Regions from separate parts of the Halobacillus trueperi genome, predicted to be linked through region 2. Evidence: riboswitches for the same ligand, from Rfam matches in the RefSeq annotation. Region 2 holds a riboswitch; each other region holds the start of a gene.

Evidence for each region. A riboswitch is a leader RNA that binds a small molecule or an ion and turns the genes downstream of it on or off. The one in region 2 is predicted to bind S-adenosylmethionine.
Region 1: another riboswitch for S-adenosylmethionine. It lies ahead of DYE48_RS11765 (methionine ABC transporter ATP-binding protein); the one in region 2 lies ahead of DYE48_RS18755 (PLP-dependent aspartate aminotransferase family protein).
Region 3: another riboswitch for S-adenosylmethionine. It lies ahead of DYE48_RS11690 (homocysteine S-methyltransferase family protein); the one in region 2 lies ahead of DYE48_RS18755 (PLP-dependent aspartate aminotransferase family protein).

What each region holds. Positions count from the first base shown of each region.
Region 1 covers NZ_QUAE01000008.1:101,332-108,310, reverse strand. Annotated here, with positions in the region: gene DYE48_RS11775 (FAD-binding oxidoreductase/lyase) at 1-250, shown strand, start outside; gene DYE48_RS11770 (iron-containing alcohol dehydrogenase family protein) at 255-1,328, opposite strand; SAM riboswitch class I at 1,472-1,577, shown strand; gene DYE48_RS11765 (methionine ABC transporter ATP-binding protein) at 1,661-2,704, shown strand; gene DYE48_RS11760 (methionine ABC transporter permease) at 2,664-3,326, shown strand; gene DYE48_RS11755 (MetQ/NlpA family ABC transporter substrate-binding protein) at 3,349-4,173, shown strand; gene DYE48_RS11750 (hypothetical protein) at 4,398-4,727, shown strand; gene DYE48_RS11745 (3-ketoacyl-ACP reductase) at 4,872-5,594, opposite strand; gene DYE48_RS11740 (hypothetical protein) at 5,713-6,012, shown strand; gene DYE48_RS11735 (SAVED domain-containing protein) at 6,469-6,979, shown strand, end outside.
Region 2 covers NZ_QUAE01000026.1:1,102-8,080, reverse strand. Annotated here, with positions in the region: gene DYE48_RS18765 (dicarboxylate/amino acid:cation symporter) at 1-370, opposite strand, end outside; gene DYE48_RS18755 (PLP-dependent aspartate aminotransferase family protein) at 1,032-2,810, opposite strand; SAM riboswitch class I at 2,948-3,058, opposite strand; gene DYE48_RS18750 (trans-sulfuration enzyme family protein) at 3,132-4,277, opposite strand; gene DYE48_RS18745 (NUDIX hydrolase) at 4,337-4,936, opposite strand; gene DYE48_RS18740 (EAL domain-containing protein) at 5,162-6,979, opposite strand, start outside.
Region 3 covers NZ_QUAE01000008.1:88,114-95,092, forward strand. Annotated here, with positions in the region: partial or broken gene DYE48_RS11675 (GNAT family N-acetyltransferase) at 1-318, opposite strand, end outside; gene DYE48_RS11680 (GNAT family N-acetyltransferase) at 478-945, opposite strand; gene DYE48_RS11685 (branched-chain amino acid transaminase) at 1,314-2,231, opposite strand; SAM riboswitch class I at 2,841-2,945, shown strand; gene DYE48_RS11690 (homocysteine S-methyltransferase family protein) at 3,146-4,195, shown strand; gene DYE48_RS11695 (DUF4257 domain-containing protein) at 4,685-5,014, opposite strand; gene DYE48_RS11700 (hypothetical protein) at 5,238-5,516, opposite strand; gene DYE48_RS11705 (DUF4367 domain-containing protein) at 5,944-6,855, opposite strand.

The DNA of each region.
Region 1 (6,979 bases), on a different contig from region 2:
TCCGCCCCTTTATATAGAGGCACTGCTTGAGTTTTTTGAAGCGTTGGAAGGGCTGCTTGGCGAGGAGATCAATCGGGATACCATCCTTTATGGGGTGGACAGTAAATTTTATGAAGCGAAGATTTTTACGGATGAGCATTTTGAAACCGAGCTGTCAGGTTTGTACTTGATCGGGGACTGTTCCGGGGAAACGCATTCCCTGTCTCAAGCGGCCGCGAGCGGAATTTACTTAGCCCGCATGATAGCTTAGCCTTTTACAATGAGGCTAAGCTATTTTCAACGGCTAGGATCGCTTCTCTCACCTGCGTTTGATCATGAATTCCCATAAGGTGGATCGATTCACTTGGACGTGTGGAATAGTAGGAAATGGTCTCTATATCCTCCGTTGAATCAGCATCCAGATCCTTCAGTGATAAAGGCAGCCGCATGGATTTGTAAAAAGGAATCAGCTGCTTTATTTGTTCTGTTTTTCCTTCGAGTGCCAATTGGACGAGAATGCCGTAAGCTACTTTCTCTCCATGCAAAAACATATGAGTCCCCGGCACTTTGGTCAGCCCATTGTGGATGGAGTGCGCACCGGATATTCTTCCGTAACCATCACCAAATCCTCCGACCATACCTCCTGCCATTATGATCGTTTCAGCGACACGTGTGAAGGCGGACGTGCAATGACCTTTTTCATTGGCATGCACGGCATCTTTTCCTTCCTGGAATAGAATGTCTCTACACAGTTTTGCAGCATGAAGTGCCATTTCTAAAGGGACAGGCTTTTCTTTTATATGTCTTGTCAAAACATCAGCTTCATACCATTTGGCAATCGTATCTCCAATTCCCGCACGGAGATATTCGACGGGAGCATGAACGAGCATGTCAGGGTCTACGATGACCATGTATGTACTTCTTTTGAATATCGTATATTCAATGAAATTGCCATTTTCATCATAAAACACACTCAACGGTGTCCAGGCTGCACAATTGGATACGAGTGTAGGGATCAGGATGACTGGAAGATCAAGCGCCTCGCCGCACGCTTTAGTGAGGTCGAGAATTTTTCCGCCTCCGACGCCGATCAGGACGTTCGTAATAGGAGAGACGTTTTCCTTGATCCTTTCCACTTCCTGATGGGTACATTCCCCGTCATACGAAATGGTTCCCATGCTAAACGGAAATTCCGGCATATATGATTCGGCCATGGCCCATGAATCCTTCCCGTGGATGATGGTCCCATGTTTGAACGGCTCATCTTTGATAAGTTCTGGTAATTCTTTCAGTATACCGGGTTCACACTTGTAAAAGTTCGGAGATCCTTGAACATTTATAGACTCCATCTCAATCCCCCTTTCAAGATATGCCCATTATTATCCATACCTTAAAATCGAATGTCAATGTTGAAAAAATATAATTTAAAAAATTGAGAAAATTATTTACAAACCCTTTCACATGCGTTAAAGTGTTAAAACATAAACGAAAATTCTTATCGAGAGTGATGGAGGGAAAAGGCCCGTAGATATCACAGCAACCTTCCATATGGAGTGGTGCTACATCCTGCAGAATGTTCCTATTCTGGGAGATAAGAGTTTGGCAGTCTTTCATGCGAAACTCTCTCCCGTAAAGGGCGGGAGTTTTTTTGTTGGAACTTATATTATCAGGGAGGAAGCCGATGATTTCATTGGAACAACTGAGCAAAGTCTATCAATCCAAGGGGAAAACCGTGATCGGAGTCGATGACGTCTCATTGGATATCAAGAAAGGTGAGATTTTTGGAGTCGTCGGGTACAGCGGGGCTGGGAAGAGCACCCTTTTACGATGCATGAACATTTTGGAACGCCCGACAGAAGGGAAGGTCATGGTCGATGGAATCGATCTCATGACATTGAATTCCAGGGACTTGAGGAAGGCCAGACAATCGATCGGAATGATCTTTCAAGGATTTCACCTCGCGATGGCGAAAACCGTATTGGAAAATGTGGCATTCGCTCTAAAGGCGTCCGGCGTCAACCGCCAGGAAAGAAAAAGAAGGGCACAGGAATTATTGGAGCTTGTCGGTCTCTCAGATAAAGCTGATCAGTATCCGGCCCAGTTGAGTGGAGGACAGAAGCAGAGGGTGAGCATTGCGAGAGCGCTTGCCAATGATCCTAAGGTGCTTTTGTGTGATGAAGCGACCTCAGCACTTGATCCGAATACGACGCAATCAATTTTGAACCTGTTGAAAAGGATCAATCGTGAACTCGGCCTTACCATCGTCCTGATCACCCATGAGATGGAGGTCGTCAAGGAAATCTGCGACCGTTGCGCCGTTATGGAAGACGGGAAAATTGTTGAGCAGGGTTCTACATACGAAATCTTCGCTGCTCCTGAAAACGAATTGACGAAACGCTTCATCCAAACGGTGATCGATTTCCGTATCCCGGATAAGATCCTTTCAGAAAGGAAAGGGACCATCGTACATATGACGTTCAAAGGGGACTCGGCCAACGAATCGATTGTGTCAGATCTCTTACAGGGGTATAACGTACGGGCCAATATTCTGCATGGGAAGATCGATTACATTCAAGACCAGGCTCTCGGTACCTTTGTGATGGAATTGACAGGAGAACAAAAAGTTGTCCACTGTGCCATACAAGATTTGAAAGAAAAGCTTGGAGAAGTGGAGGTGCTGCAAGATGATCGATCAGCTGATCAATCTCTGGCCAGAGCTGAATAAATCTTTTCTGGAAACACTGATCATGGTAGGCATTGGACTGGTCGTTGCTTTAATCGCAGGTCTTCCGCTCGGGCTGCTCTTGTTTGTGACGGACCGTGATTTATTTCTGGAGAATCGAACCATTAAAAGCATTGTGGGTGTTGTGGTGAACTTGATTCGTTCGGTCCCGTTCATTATTCTACTTGTCTTCTTGTTTCCTTTTACAAACTTATTAATCGGGACAACCACAGGGCCGGTTGCGGCTTCCGTAGCCCTCTCTGTAGCGGCAATTCCTTTTTACGCAAGAATTGTAGAATCATCGGCTCGCGATATTGACAAAGGGGTGATTGAAGCAGCCATTGCCTGCGGAGCTTCCCCTTGGCTGATCATCAAGGATATCATTTTTCCGGAAATTAAGCCCGGGCTGATCAGCGGTTTGACGATCACAGCTATCAGTTTAATTGGATATTCCGCCATGGCAGGAGCTATCGGAGGAGGCGGAATCGGGGACTTGGCGATTCGATATGGTTACTACCGCTACGATAACTTTGTCATGTTCACGACCGTCATCCTGCTTATTGTCCTCGTCCAAATCGTGCAATACACCGGCGATTACATTGCAAAAACTGTGAAAAAGAATTGAATCATATTTAGGAGGAACCATCATGAAAAAAATCATTTTGTTATGTGCCACTTTATTATCGATCGCATTTCTCGCTGCGTGCGGGGAGGAAGAAGAAAGTGCAGATGCTTCTGGAAAAGAAACGATCCGATTTGGAGCTACTGCCGGACCATACAGCGATATGGTCACGAAAGCGATTGCTCCACTATTAGAGGAAAAGGGATACGAAGTGACGAACAAGGAATTCACGGACTATGTCCAGCCCAACAAAGCCCTTGCCAATGGGGATTTGGATGCAAACCTTTTTCAGCATAAAATTTATTTAGAGTCGTTTGCGAAGGAAAACAACCTGGATCTATCTGAAGTTATCATTGTACCGACAGCGCCGATGGGGATCTATTCCAATACATACGAGGATATCGCAAGTATTGAAGAAGGAAGCACGATGGGAGTACCGAACGATCCGACAAACCTTGCTCGTGCATTGATTGTGCTTGAGGATGAAGGTCTTGTTGAGGTAGATGACAGTGTCGATCCATTACGCGCATCATTGAATGATATTACGAAGAATAAAAAGGATATCGAGTTTGTCGAAGTGGAAGCTGGTCAACTGCCGCGTCTAGTCGATAGCGAAGATTTGTCCATGGTTCCAGGAAACTACGCATTGGCTGCGGGAATGGATCTCCTGAATGCGCTGGCTTTGGAAGACATGCCTGATGATTACCGTAACCGTGTAGCCGTGAAGACGGAAGATCTTGATGCACAGTTTGTGAAAGATATTAAAGAAGTTGTGGAGTCAGAGGAGTTTGAAAAGATCATCGATGAAGAATTCAAAGGTTTCGGGAAACCACAGTGGATGAAAGAATAGAAAGGAAGGCTGACGTCCATTCGTCAGCCTTTTTTTATGGTAATTTCTCAATGGGGCGGGATGAATCGTAAAATACGGCACTGTAAAGCACTTATGGTTTTGACTTTTCTTCTTCTTTGATAGGTTATTATCCTCAATGATTTTATGAAAAAATTTAAAACTTTCCGTCTTTTCCTTCGTAAAGTAAATAAAGCAGTCAATAAGATACATAGTTGGAGGGGATGATGATAGGAAAGAATATCATTTGGGCAATCGTTACTGTCTTTGTCATGGTACTGATCAATTACGGAGTCGCTTCTTTTTTTAGTGGTGAATTTATTGAGTATTCCTTTTTGGTTGGCGTTGTCGTCATGACCATCGTGTGGTTCTTTAATTCAAAAGGTGGTTTCGCTTCCAATACGGTCAGGTTGGGGGTCCAGGCCCGGACTGGATTGAAGATCGAAGAGGAAAAACAGAAATTCAACCCCACAGTAGTATTTTATACCGCTATCGGATATACGCTGGTAGCACTTGTCATCACAATCATTTATTACAAAGATTATTTTACTGGTTGAACTTTTTAAAATCGAACAGTCTGGATCTATCGTTGAAGTGTAGAAAAAGAAAACGCCTGGATATTTAAATCCAAGCGTTTTTCGTTTCCTTGATTTTTTATTATCTTCAATGTAAAAGAGTTGTTGATGCTGCCAGGATAAAACTTAAAAAGGATTGGTCGCCCATTGAAGAGACTGCTTGATGAAAATACGAGGGTGTAATTTCAATTGAGAGACCATGTATTCAGCAAGGTCCTCCGGCTGCATGTACTTCTCTTTATCCTGTCCTTCCATGTCTTCGCCTAGAGCGAGTTCTGTAGCGACGAGACTCGGATTCAATGTGAAGACGCGGATGTTGTCCCTTCTCACTTCCTGCATCAAGGCTTCCATCATGCCTTGAAGTGCGAACTTTGATCCACTATAAGCCGTGGAGCCGGCGGTGCCTTTAAGGCCGCTGCTTGATGAAATATTGATGATGTCCCCTTGGTTCTTTTCCTTCATCATTGGCAGGACCGCTCTCGTGACATGATATGTACCGTATACATTCACCTCAAACGTTCGTTTCCATTCTTCTGGCTCCAGTTCAAGGAATTTTCCGTACACACCGATGCCTGCGTTGTTGATGAGAATGTCCGCTTCACCAAGCTCTTCTTTTAACTGCTGGATCGCTCTTTCTACTTGGTCGATGTCGGAAATGTCAGCGGTAGCTACAGCTGCCTGGACTCCGTAGGAACGTGCTTCCTCGGCTACGTCTTCAAGACGGCTTTCTGTCCTTGCGATCAGCCCGACATGGACTCCTTCTTTCGCCATCTGCAAAGCCGTAGCCCGTCCGATGCCGCGACCAGCTCCGGTCACATAAGCGATTTTTCCTTTGATTTCTTGTGCCATGAACTTCACTCCTTTAACTGTTCTTCATTCAAGTCTACGAGTTTCCGTTTTTGAAATCAAAAGATAGCGTCTACCACTGGGATGATTCCTTTGATAAGCTAATGGTGGGAGGGATTTTATGGAAACTTTTGTTATGTTGAGGCCCGTATTCATATTATTAGTGCTTGTATCGATTCTTGTTACGATTTTCCTCATTTTCCAGAAGGAAGAGAAGGTGAGTGGATGGACGCTCTTCTTCGTCACATCGATGAGCTTGATCATCGGGAGTGTCTGCCTTTATAGCAGTGGGTATATCGTGGATGAGTTTGGTCTGGGTGGTGATCCTGTTTCATTTTATCTGTACATCGCTTTATTCCCGGTAAGCTTATTGAATATTTTACTGTACTCCTTCAAACCCAGGCCTTTCATAGAAACTTGAGCCTTGAAATTCAATCACATATTGCCTGTGGAATTGCCTGGAAATATTAGATCATTGTTATAAAGATAGTTACAAAAAACAGCTAGTGATTTTTTATTTTTTGATGGAAGGGATTATTAATACTTTGTTTATAAAAAGGAAGATGAGTTATATATCTTGAAACTGAGTCTTCCGCAAACGGGCAGTTTAGTTGAAGACTCAGTTTCGAGATAATAATACGAAAATTGAAACTTTTCGTTTAACTGATTCGTATTCCTATGGATTGAAAAGATTACTTTATGCAGAAAAACTGGGTAGTAGCTAGCAAGGACAAACCCATATAAGAGAAATTATTTAAATTATTATCTAGAGAATTACTCTTCAATGGATTTAGTTAACCCATTATCAGTCGATAATTCTCAAGAGTGGATAAGAAATATAAAACCATGTTGTCTGTTCTTCGAAGGAGGAAGTTTATTGATTCAGTTTAAACGATTTTTTAAATATAGAGCCTTACCTTATTTTCAAATATTCCTAATTAATAGAGCAAGGGTGAAACTTCCAATCATAGCTATTACAACTGGTGCAGCACTGATAGGTTCTCCCTGGCTACCTTTCATAATAAGCTTATTGGCAAGAACTTCAGCAAAAGTTACTTGGCTTGATCAAAGCCAGGCCATAATTGCTACGTTAGTGGGACTATGTTTAATAGTTTGGGGTGTGTACCTTGCCAATAAACATATGGTAAGAATTGAACAAAATGCTACAGAAAAAACTAAGGCAATCATAAAACAATATTCAATAAACTCAAGCGAAAAAAACGAAATTTCTAAAAATCCGAAGCGTATATCTTATGTGGTTTTAGATCAACGAAAAAAGGATTTTGAAAGCGAAATCGAATGGATTAAAAGGTCTTTACTAAAGCAAAAAGGTGTTATCAAAGATGTAAATTATATTCTTGAGAGGTGGGATGAACCGACTTTGCATT
Region 2 (6,979 bases):
CACCAGGCGCTTCTTGAGCTTCATACTCTGCACCGGCAGGGTTGATATCAACATTTCCCGGTTGGAAGAGATAGGCTAGAGAAATCGCGATACTAATTGCAATCGTCGTTGTGACAAGGAAGAATGCAATGGTTTTCCCACCGATTCTACCTAGTTTCTTAGGGTCGCCAAGAGAAGCGGTACCTAGGGTGATAGAAAAGAACACGATCGGTACAACCAGCATTTTAATGAGATTTAAGAATACCGTACCTAAAGGACCGAAAACATAAGCATCTAACGTACTGAACAGATCCGGTGCAGCTAAATGCAGACCCAGGCCTACAATCGCACCAAGAATCAAACCTATAAAAATCTTGGTTGTTAGTTTCATGAAGTAACCTCCTACAACATTATGAAAACGCTTACTTATTATTTTGTTTAAAAAGTGAAAAATTTCAAAGGCGACATGTACCCAGTCATGTCAAAAAAGCATTAAAAAAAGACTTACTTACAATATGGGGTTCGGTACCTTTGAGCCTTGATATGAATGTGTTTCAGGCTCGTCATAGATGGTTGCAACCAGCGCGTGTGGAAATGTGCTTTATAAATTATAACATAGAATGAGTGAAAATTGAATAGAATTTGATGGCAGTTTCTTATACAACTATGTTCCAGTTGGTGTTGTACAACTTTCAATGGCCATTGAAACCGCGGGATACATAGTCATTTCTAGATTATGAGAATGTTTAGAATTTATTACATATTCATGAACTCCCCTTTATCCATGCATATAGTTTTATCCCGTTGCATAAAAAAACGGCCGCCTTTGCGACAGCCGTTCTTTATCAAGAATCCACTTTTTCCGCTTCCTCAATTCCCTCCGCAAACTTTCCCACTGATCTGGATTTTTGGAAGCTCTTCGATAAATTCTTACAGAAACTTTAGCCTTTTCCAACAGTCCATAACACGCTTTTGCTGAAAAACTTCCTCCGTAATGACCTATAGTGATGAACATTTTTTCAGCCCCATGTTATATCCTCTATTGTTGGGTTTTAGATTTCACATGCGTACGTATCGATGGTTCCCCGTAAGCGCTGGGCTTCTTTATACGTACAACGGTTATGAACCACCTCAAGTCCTGCTTCACTTGCGATCTGGGCCGCCTTCGGTGCGATGACGCCTTCTTGCAGCCAGAAGACGTCCGGACGTATATCCGCAGCTTCCTTAGCAATTTCAATGGCTGCTTCCGGACTGCGGAATACTTGGACGACATCGACTTTGAATGGAATCGATGTTAGATCTGGATACGCCTTCTCTCCAAGTACTTCTGTTTCTCTTGGATTCACAGGGACGATTTGGTACCCCAGCCTCTGCATTTTTCGAGCCAGACGATGACTCGGACGTGAAGGTTTTCCGCTCAACCCGACCACCGCCAAACGTTTTGGACGCGTTTCTCCATCTTCTTTGGTTTTGGAGGAGCTTAAAGCCCAATTGATGACTCCTTCATCATTTTCAGTAATCGCCGTTTGTTCCGTTTCTCTTCCTGTCGCTTTTGCAATGGCTCGATCAAGGTCATTGATCAAATCTTTGCTCGATTCGAGTCCTATAGATAAGCGAATCAATTCCTCTGTCACTCCACTTGCCGCAAGGTCTTCGACGGACAATTGCTGATGCGTCGTTGAAGCTGGATGGATGATCAATGATTTCGCATCTCCAACGTTTGCTACATGAGACCAGAGTGAAATATTATTGATCACTTGTCTCCCGGATTCCCTTCCGCCTTTGATGCCAAAGTTAACGATCGAACCATATCCTCCATCAAGGTAACGGTTGGCTAGCTCATGAGCGGGATGTGAGGGTAACCCTGGATACGAAACCCATTCCACATCAGGATGACCTTGTAAGTATTCCGCGATCTCCTGGGCATTGTCCCCGTGCCGGGCGACACGTAAATGCAACGTCTCCAACCCTTGCAATAACAAGAAAGCATTTTGCGGGCTCAAACATGAACCAAAGTCACGAAGCAGCTGGACACGCAGTTTCGTAATATAAGCAAGTGTTCCGAAATCGGCGGTATAAACGATTCCGTTATAACTGTCATCAGGCTCTGTGAAAACCGGATACTTGCCGTTTCCCCAATTGAACTGTCCTCCGTCTACGACAACTCCTCCAATGGCTGTACCGTGACCACCAATCCATTTCGTTGCAGAATGGATGACGATGTCGGCCCCGTGCTCAATTGGCCGGCATGTATAAGGGGTGGCGAATGTATTGTCAATTAAAAGGGGAAGGTCATGATCATGAGCTACGGCCGCCACCTTTTCAATATCCAGCACGTGAAGACTTGGATTTCCGATCGTTTCAGCGAAGACAGCTTTCGTTCGGTCTGTAATGGCTTTGCGGAAATTTTCTGGTTCCTCTGGGTCGACAAAACGGACTTTAATGCCATATCGCGGTAAAGTGTTAGCGAATAAATTATAAGTCCCGCCATAAAGGTTTGATGCGGCAACCACTTCATCTCCTGCACCTGCGATGTTCAGGATGGATAGAGCAATGGCAGACATTCCGGACGCCGTCGCAACGGAAGCGACTCCACCTTCTAGGAGGGCCATCCTTTTTTCAAAAACATCAACGGTCGGATTTCCGATACGGGAATAGATATTTCCAGGTTCATCGAGGGCAAAAAGGCTCTGGGCATGTTCTGTGTCATGGAAAACATAAGAGGTCGTTTGATAAATCGGCACCGCCCGAGATCCTGTCGTCGGATCGGGAGACTGTCCTCCGTGTAAAGAAATCGTATCTACATCATAGCTTTCAAATGAATTCGTCATGATTATTTCCTCCTCAAAAAGTTTTCTATTCTTATAGATATAGTTGTCTTTAAGCGTGTAAAAAGATTATGGACCTTTTTCCGAACAGCAAAAAACCCTCTTCCTAATAAGAAGAGGGTTTGTCATTTCGATTCCTCCTCTTATCTTCCAGATCAATCTGATCTGTAGGACTTAGCACCTTTTCAAACCGATGTTTGAAGGTTGCCGGGCTTCACAGGGCCTATTCCCTCAGCCTCTCTTGATAAGAGATGTATGCAGTTAATTGATTATGTTGAGAATTATAACGGACAAGAATCAGAAAAGTCAATTATTTTCGACAATTTATTTTTCCGAATCTGTTATCGCTTCTTTCAGCTGTTCAATAATATCTTCATGATCTTCAATTCCGATCGACAAACGAATCACATAATCATTGATGCCGATTTTCTCACGTTCAGCATTCGATAACGCACGATGAGACGTACGTACAGGATATGAAACCGTCGTTTCTACGCCCGCCAATGTAGGAGCAATTTTCACCCATCCGAGAGACCGGAAAAACGCCTCGATATCAATAGAATCATCAAGCTCGATGGTCACAATGGCTCCGTTTCCTCTTTCCGATACCTTTTCAGGATAATAGACGGTACGGACCGAATCATGGTCACCAAGGGCTGTTGCTACTTGTTTTGCATTGTGTGATTGTTTCTTCATCCTAAGACCTAAAGTTTTGGCTCCACGTTGAGTAAGCCATGCTTCGAAAGGGCTGAGATTCGCACCAAACGTGACAACTTTTTGGGTAGCGGCCTGAACCAAATCCTCATTCCCGACCAGCACTCCGCACGTCACGTCACTGTGACCACCTATATACTTCGTCCCACTATGTACGACAAGGTCGACGCCACGCGTGTACGGCTGCAATAAGTATGGGGTCGCGAACGTATTATCAACCATCGTTTTCACATTCTTTTTGCGAGCAAGAGCGACGAGGCCTTCAAGATCTTCCACCCGTAAAAAAGGATTTGAAATCGATTCCGTATAAAGCAGCTTCGTTTGGTCTGTGATCGCCTCTGAAACCTCCTCCAGATTTGAAAAAGAAACCATCGTTACATCAATCCCGAACGTGGGCAGCTCTTTGGTGATCAGCTTGTGTGAACCTCCATAAACATCCTCTGCGGCAACGATATGATCCCCGGGTTTTGCAACTGCGAGAATGCCGGCAAGGATGGCTGACATTCCGGATGAAGACGCTACTCCGGCTGGTGTTTCTTCCAGTTCAGCAACGGTTCCAGCAAGTTCATCTGTATTGGGGTTGCGCTCTCTCGTATATAAATAAGGGCTGTTTCCCTCATAATAACTTTCCAAGTGATCCAAATCTTTGAATGTAAAGGCGGACGTCTGGTAAATCGGTGTACTCTTGCTATTCGGTACAAGGCTTTGATCCGCCTTATGGTGGACTATTTTCGTATCAAAAGATGTATTCGTCATCGTTCGTCTCCTCTCTCTATCACTTAATCAAAAATTATATAGAACAAGCTGGAATATTGTCAAAGTTTTGCGACATATTCACGAATCGCTTGGAAAACATACCGCTCATATCCTTTCTCATGTGGGACAAGATTTTTACGATTCACTTCTTTTTCTTCACCATTAAGAATAGAGACCCCCTTCACGCTCCGTGGTATATCCATCAAACCTTCCATATCGTCCAGTGGCACAGAAACGATGTCCTTCACCTCTTCTCCGATCGTAAAGGTCCTGTCATTTGTCCATGGAAAGAGGTAAATGCGGCAAATCTCCCGGTCTACGAGAACCCCTTCCTTCAGTTCCTCCTTGTAATCGCCTTGATGGATTAACTCTTCGGGCACAACCGTCAAACCGACTTCCTCGTCAATTTCCCGGACACCAGCCAGAAGTACATCCTCCCCCGCTTCTATATGTCCTGCAGCGGTAATATCAAACAAGCTCGGGAAGTCCTTCTTGTGATCAGCTCTTTGTTGAAGCAATAAATGGATCGTTTCACCTTCCTTGTGGAACATCCAACAATGAAACGTTTCGTGCCAATCCCCGTCCAAATGCACCTTCTCCCTTTCTTTTATTCCAATTGGCTGCTCATTTTCATTATAAATGGTTAGCATTTCTGCCATAAGAATCCCCCTATACTCCAAATCCATTTGAATCGCTCTTCCTTTAATAGAAAGCATACTTGAAATAGACCTTCCCTGCATAAAGAAAATGCTCAGAGCCTGATACTCTGAGCGTGGGTCGACCGTATGCTTTCTTGCTAAAATGAATATCCATGATGAATACCCTCCAAAAGAGGTCACAGATCATGGACGGTTTTAGAGTGGTAAATTCGATGATCACTCATGTTAATTGTGTACAAGGCTTGCCGGTACAGGTTTACTGAAGTAATAGCCTTGATATTCATAACAGCCTTTTTGTTTTAAGTAAGCAATATGTTTACTTGTTTCCACACCTTCAGCAATGACTTGCAGGCCGAGACTTTTCGCCATACTGATGATGGCATTGACGATCGGCACCTCTTCCCCTCGTTCACCAATTTGATTGATGAAAGAACGATCGATTTTTATCGCATCCACAGGCAAACGGTTCAAATAACTGAGGGAAGAAAAACCGACACCGAAGTCATCCAGATGTACTTTAATCCCTTTTTTACGCAAACTGTTCAACGTGTCTGTGCTGCGGTCGAAATCTTGAAGGACCATCGTTTCCGTAATTTCGAGGATCAAGCTGTCAGGAGAAAGCCCTGAACTTTTGAGGGCTTCAAGCACTTTTCTGGGAAGATTTAAATCTTTGAACTGCTGGGCAGACAAATTCACCGATATTTTCAAATCCGGTCTACGATCTTCCACCTGCCATCTTTTTGTTTGCTGACAAGCTTCCTTCAATACCCATTCACCAATTTCTATGATCATCCCTGATTCTTCAGCAAGACTGATGAAATAATGGGGAGATAACAAACCGTAATCCGGATGGTTCCAACGGATGAGTGATTCATATCCGATCACCTGCGATGTTCTCCCGCACACTTGGGGTTGATAATGAAGCTCAAACTGATTGTTATCAAGAGCATGATGAAGGGATTGTTTCAAGTGAAGCTCTTCTCTCATCTGCTCACTCATCTTTTCTTCATAAACCGCATAGCGGTTCTTTCCGCTTCTCTTCGCTTTATGCATCGCTGCATCCGCATGGCGTAAAAGAGTCTCTCCGCTATAATGATCTCGAAGACGGGCCGGGGTGAACGCGACACCGATACTCACGGTATTGTAGAACTCTTTATCTCCAATAAGGAAAGGGCGTCGCATTGAATGAATAACGTAGTCACTGGCTTCCCTTAGTTCTTCAATGCTTCTGACATGTTTGAGGAGAACTACAAATTCATCACTGCTGATCCTGGAAATCACCGCATCATGCTTAGCGAATGTCTGCCTCAAGTAACGGGAGAACTGACGAAGCAGCTCATCCCCTTTCGTGTGCCCCCATGAATCATTGATCATTTTAAAATTGTCAATGTCGATGAGTAAGAGCGCAATGTTGTTCTCCTTTTCATTTATGAACTGAATTTCGTCTTCAAGGATTCCTGACAAATAGCTGCGCGTGACAAGCCCTGTCAAAGGGTCATACTGAGACAACATCTCCAGCTTCTTTTCCGCCTGCATCCGGGAAAGCTCATTCGCTGTCCGATCAGCAAAAATTTGAAAAAGAGCCTTGCTCAATGGCCCGCTCGTCTGTGTCCGGTTATCCATAATCGCAAGAATTCCGATCACTTCACCATCTGAATTAAGTAAAGCTTTCCCGTGATAACTCTCCACTCCATAATCGTTGATCGTGATATCTTCAGGGAAAAGTCTCCCTACATCATTAGGATAATAACATTCATGAGTCAACGTTACTTGCTCACAAGGCGTATCTTTTAACGCGTAGTGCAGCCCTGAACTAATCTCCCCTTTGTGAGACAAGGAGATCGCTGTCACTTGATCTTTGGCTTCTCCAGTCAATTCTCCGACCAGCACAGTTTCTACACCAAGCACAGAAGATAAATATTTCACAAGAAAGTCAAAGAACTCCTGTCCATTGTATGAAAGGAAAGCATCTCCGATTTCCACAATCGCTTTTTTAATCCGGCCCAATTCTTCAATGTAAGCAGAATCAGGAGCACCCATACC
Region 3 (6,979 bases), on a different contig from region 2:
TATCGTCTTCTCCCATCTTGAATGATTACCAATGGCTATGAAATTATTTAATCTCAGCTTTTTTGCTTCAGGAACAACCACCGTATCAATAAAATCATTGATATGGTGATTAAAGGCCTCATTTTCTTCATCTCAAATAAAGAAAAACCCATCATGATTCCCCAGCCAGATCAGTCCTGTTTTAGGAAAATCGGGATCATCTACAAAAATTCGACCTGGGTTGTTCCCTTCAATGACCGCTTTAACTTCAAGATGACCCTCTTCATTTATTAACTTTTCGCATTTATCGAATTCAGTTTTATTGAGCTCACCAATCATTCTTAACCCTCCGATCGGAAAAATATTATGACTTAATTTCATACCAGCCTTTTTACAACATTTCTGCTTGGCTATCACGACTAGTGTTAACCACATTGCAGCTATTGCCCTCCATTCTGAAAGTTATCTAATTTAGATGACCTTACCGCTTAATTCATTTTAAGTATGAAATTTCTGGACATATAAGTTGTCCTTATAATGCTCTATAAAGTTTCCGCCACTTACTTCGGTAATCAATCCTCTCCAAAAAGCATGTGCAGGTTCATTATTTTCTATCTGGGTAATCTCCCATTCACCAGGAAACATTGTAAACAGTTTCCTCGCAACATCTTTGCCATAACCATTCCCCATATATTTAGCTGAAATAAAGTACTCCTGAATTGTATTAGGACTTGAAAATGTAGCACTTTCTACAAGAGCAAATCCAATTAATTCATCCCTTAGCTTAATAAAATAAGCGTGGAAATTATCATTTGTCCAATACTTTTCTAAATCAAAAGGCTTGTAAGATCCATTGTCTTCTAACTTAATATCTGGTATGTATTTGCTAAATTCGTAAATATAAAATTGCATGATATTATGTAATTTAGTCGCTTCTTCTTCTCGAACTTTTTGTAAAGAAACCATAAGCTTACCCCCCTGGATAAATTCACATACTGTACTCCTTCAATTTTTTGGTGCCTTTTTGGTGCCTGACCCCCACTTCGCTAAAGTGGTAACGTAGTGGGCGGAAGGCACCAAAACCTCCCCTCAAAATATGATAGCTCAGGGATTCTAGTTATCTATTCGGTTGTTAATGGGAAAAGTTTCAAATACATAAAAACACGACAAAACGAGCCTTTCTTTTGTGTATAGAAGACTTGCCTTCAAGGTATTAGTTAGTATGTTCGTGGATATCCAATCACTCTTTTTCCCGGACTTTTCTGCATTGAAGGAGTGTATGCTGTTTCCTGTTTATTTATGGATGTAACAACTTAGCCTTATGAATAAAAAAACTATTTAAACTTCTCTTCCTTCGCATACAAAGGAGTGCAATAGTCCATATAGGAAGGCAGCTGTCCTCGCACAATTAAATTGTAGATTTCTTGAACTTTTGACGTCATGGGACCAACCTGACCTCTCCCAATCACTCTTCGATCAATCTCGACTACAGGCTTAATTCCAATAGCTGTTCCTGTTAAAAACACTTCGTCCGCTTCATATAATTCTACCCTTGTAAAACTTTGCTCACGTACTTGTATGTTCATCTCGTCCATTAAGATTTGTGCTGTTGTATCTCTGGTAATCCCCGGAAGAATGTCATCCGATACAGGAGGAGTGTACACATCCCCGCCACGGATAATGAATATATTTGCTGTAGCTTCCTCACTGACATTCCCTTCTTTCGTTAGAAGGATAGCCCCATCATAGCCATTGGTAGTCGCCTCATCATTCGCCAATGCCGAATTCATGTAGCCTGCTGTGGGTTTGGTTTGGGGAGGAATCATATTACTACCTATTCTAGTCCATGAAGAAATACATACCTTTAAATATGGCTTCGGTTCATATTCTGTATAGTGTGTATAGATAGCCAAATGATTGAAAGGATCATTTAAATCAGGTCGCAACGTATTGGCTCCCTTGAAACAAATGGGTCGAATGTAAACATCTTGAGTGACTTGGTTTAAGAGCAGCAATTGTTTTGTTATGGAAGACAATTGTTCTACAGAATAAGGGATGTTAATGAACAAACTCTTTCCGGATCCGTGCAACCTTTTCATGTGATCTTCTAATCGGAAAATAAATAATTCCTCTTTCTCATCGTTCCAAAAAGCTCTTATCCCATCTATGCAGCCCAATCCATAATTAAGACCTTTATTCTTCACACTGACACTCAACATGCGTTCATCTACGAATCGATCTTTATCAAACATAAAGACCACAGCATTCACACCTTTTCACAGAACTTATAATCGAATGATGGTCATGGATAGCCATCAAACACATAATCTCGTATGGAAGAAAAGGATACCATCGTTACAATTTATTTTTGATCTCTTTCATAAAAGCTTCACCCTGTGTACCTATTGATTGACTCTATAACATATGTCTGTTTTAAACGAATTAATACAATCACTAAAAATCATAAATCCTTGCCCGCCTCTTCTGTCCTCCTTGTAAAAGAAAGCTATATACTTGAAAGCAAATATTTCTATGGATGAATTACCGAACCATCTGATTGACGAATCACTAACCTTTGTAAATCACTCGTTTTTGATGCCTGACCCCCACCTAGCTAAAGTGGTAACGTACTGGGGGTCAGGCACCAAAATAAGGCACCAAAATAAAATGAATCAGAATAAAGTCCAAAACTTTTTCTGAAAATTCCATTGATTCTTCACTCATTTTCCTGTATTGTAAATCGCAAGCGAAATAATAAACGCCTAATTTTCAACATGAATGTTCAGTTTGATCCCTAATCCAGGCATACGTCTTACGTAAAGGGCTCAACTGCTGCTTTTCCAAAAACTACATAATAATAAAACTTATCCAGAGAGGTGTAGGGACTGGCCCTTTGATACCTCAGCAACCAGCCATCGGCACGGTGCTAAATCCAGAAGGTAGTAGTGATACCTTGAAGATAAGGAGACTCTTTATACATAAAGGACCCCCTTATCCAAGGAGGTCCTTTATTTTTTTTTGAAGTAGAAGAATGACCGTGGGGCTCAAAAGGATTGAAACAATTCCAGCCCATACCCATCCAGAAAGTCAGCGTGTCTCTGTAAAAAGGGCATTAGCTTTCTTATAAATGAATGACTCTTAAAAAAAGGAAAGGTTGTGGAATGAAATGAAACGATCATTAGAACAAAGATTACAGGATGGACCCGTTATTTGTGGAGAAGGATACTTATTTGAATTGGAGCGCCGCGGCTATTTACAGGCGGGTTCTTTTGTACCTGAAGTAGCTCTCGATAACCCCCAGGCACTAAAACAGACGTATCGTGACTATATGCTCGCAGGCTCCGACGTCGTCTTAGCCTTTACCTATAACGGCCACCGCGAGAAAATGAGAATCATAGGCAAAGAGGATTTATTAGAGCCTCTTAACCGTCAGGCCATACGTCTAGCCAAAGAGGTTGCCGAGGAGCACCCTGAGGAAGAAGCACTCGTAGCCGGGAACATTTCCAACACGAACCTGTTCAACCCGGATGATCCTGAAGCTGTTGAAAAAACAAGAAGCATGTTTGCGGAGATGATCGGATGGTGTAAGGAAGAAGGCGTAGATTTTGTGAACGGAGAAACCTTCTATTACTATGAAGAAGCGCTGATCGCTCTCGAAGAAATTCAAAAACAAGATCTCCCTGCCGTGATCACATTCGGTTTAATGGGTGAAAATATTCTGCGAGATGGCTACGAAGTAGAAGAAGCCTGCCGCTTATTAAAAGAAAAAGGCGCCCTTGTAGTCGGGATGAACTGCTTCCGCGGACCAGCAACGATGCAGCCGTATGTAGAGAAGATCCGTCATACGGTGGACGGTTATGTAGGTGCTCTTCCCATTCCATACCGCACGACGGAAGAACACCCTACCTTCTTCAACCTGCCGGACGGTGGCTGTGCTTGTACACTACCAACGGAAACAACGTTCCCAACGTCCCTGGATCCGCTCTATACGAACAGGTATGAGCTTGCGGAATGGGCTAAAGAAGCGCACAGCATTGGTGTAAACTACCTGGGACTCTGCTGTGGAGCTTCTCCGGCTATGCTTCGTGAAGTGGCAGAAACCGTCGGCCGTACAGCTGTAAACTCCACGTATTCCCCGGATATGAAGAAACACTTCCTGTTCGGCAGTGACGACACACTGCAGGATCACATTACAAATTACAAGACGAAAGCATAACTCAAACGCCTGTCCCAAAATAGGGACAGGCGTTTTTCATAGATTCATTCTTTTTTGAGCGTGACAGGTATTGGTATCTTTTATTGTAATAATCGAAATTAAGACAAACCAATGATCCCTCTTATACTTTGGATTTAGAGTCATATACAGGGTAGTCACTATACATATGTAATAAAGAGGATTGCTCTTTTATGCAATAGGTAAGTGCTGAAGTTACCGCCGGGCTTTTCGCCTGCTGGAGCCAGTGGAATACTTCTTATTACTCCTACACTATGAACCTAAACTAATCTATGCTCTAGTATTTGGTAAATATCTACATACAATTCAATCAAAATAATGATACGAGGAATTGAGGCAGATTATACAAATTGTTTCAAAATACCGCTTGAAGAGGAAAAGAAGATCATTTTGGAGTATGAGTAGATGAAGAAGAGGATTCGAGAGGAAATCAAATTTTAAAGAAAAAATAAGGATTGGAATAGTATAAATCTATTTAAATCTCTGATTGATACGATCCAATCCTTCTACTTTCGATTTTTCTACATTCAATTCCCTTTTTAATAAAACATTTTCTGCTGTCATCCCTGCTAATATAGAAACTCCAATAAGCGTTCTTAATGCGTCTGGCTCAGAGATTATATAGGTAACGGCGAAAACTGAAGCTGCCGCCCCAATAAGGAAGTCAGCCAGAAATCCTAAATAAATCCCCCTGGGACGTGCTCTTTTTTTAGGGAAGATCAACACTTTTCCATTTCTCATTAAATGAGAGACAATGCCTGTCATCCCTCCAATACACCCAGCAATAATTAGCGTATTCATAAGAAATTTTCCCCCTAGACTAAAAAAGCGGCGGTTGGTAGAAACTTAGAAACATACGCTACTATGCACTAAATCCTCAACCAAGCTCGCCGCTCCGTTTAAGTCTGTTATTTTTTTAAATACAAATGTCCCACTATAATGAACACCTTAGCTACAGTTTACACTATTATTATCAGAAAATAAATACTATTTTTCAAAAAAATGTCTGGAATAACAACTTATGTCAGCTTAGACGATGGATTTTATTTAACCATTCATGGATCTGATCTTCATAATACCTAACTTCCTTTTTCGATGTAGAATCAACTAAATCCTTTCTCAATTGTTGATATTCTTCCAATTGGGGCTTGGTTATGGGAAGCTCATTGGTTGATTGAAGATTGTCTAAGTACATTTGGATTTCTCCAAAATAATAGCGGCTTTCCTCTATCGATTCAGCATTTTTAAAGGAATTCATAAGATCGTCATAGGTTTCTTTTTCTTTTTCGTTCATCATAATCAATCGTCGGCACCTCCTCTGGATTTTACTGAACGGGCGCATAACACTGAAAAGAAAATACCACGAAAAAGCAAGATTCCCTTCTAAAACTAAATGTATTTTGTCATGAACACCGATTTATACTTCATACCCATTATACAAGATTTTCTAACGGATATTGTTAGTCCCTTACAAATTTTCTCACATTTTAAATAAGAAGCTATGTATTCATAAGAATAAAAAAGTACACTTCCCTAACAGAGAAAGTTCACCAGATATAGAATGTAACTTTTGAATGTGTCCCCAGCCTTATCCGTATTTCGTATGTAATGCCGATTCATCATATAAATGACAAGCAATTCAGTGTACAAGGAAAAAACCACTCCCTTGAATGAAAGGAGTGGATTTAATACATGAGAACAACATTTCTTAAACAGTGTAGCAGCATTCCTTATTCAAAAGACTCTGCCACTGTGATCAGATCATCTTTTGATAAGCCGTCTACCTTCCCTTTCCATTCATACATGATCGATCCATCTTTCCACATCAACCGTTGAGTCTCCCCTTCGTTCCCAGCATATTGCCCTGTTTGGTCACCGATCGATACCTCTTCTGTCTCTATGTCCTGAGAGGAGATTTCGCCATCCTTAACAGTCATCAATTCCATCGTTTCATTCGTTTCAGCATGAAAGATGAAGGTTAGTACGGTATCCTTTTGCTCCATAACTCCAGCTTCTATTTCTACACCGTCCACTTCAAAAGGCATGATTGTCGGATACTTAGGCTGATAGGCTTCATCCTCAGTCCGACTCACTAACTTGGAACGGTCGTATTCGAATAGTCCATCCTCTGTTTCAACGGCCGTATCGAAAGCGTGCAATAGTGTTTGAATGTCATTGTAGTGGATTCGAGTAATTTTCCCCTCTTCGTTCGTATTCACTCTTCCACTGACATCCGCTGTTTCACCATTGCTTATAAGGATTTGCATCTCAAAATCATAAGCGGTTTCTGTTTCCTCGCTCTGCTCAACGCTCATATTGCCAATTTCCATCTGAACATCGTTTCCATACGCCTTTTGGTGAAAGCTGCTAAGCAGATTGGTGTCCACCGCCTGAGTCATAAACTCTTCTGTGAAATAAGACTCGAATTGGGCCATGTAGTAGTTAGAAATTCCTTCATAATTATCCTCTTCATACAAACGTTCTAATTCTTTTTCAGGTCCTGAGAATATTTGCTCCAGTACCTTTGTGAGATCACCCTCCGTCGTATTTTCCTCTTCCGTATTTTCACCCGAAGACTGGGTAGATGCGCAGCCGGCTGTAATAAAGAGCGTAATCGCAATAAATAGAAATTTTTTCATCATAAAGATAACCTCCGTTCTGCCTTCTTTACTACAAGTACGATTACGAACGAAGTAAGTTTCAAAAAATGGTAATAAAATAGAAATTACCTGTGAAAAAACTCCTTTTTCGCTATACGTTCTCAAA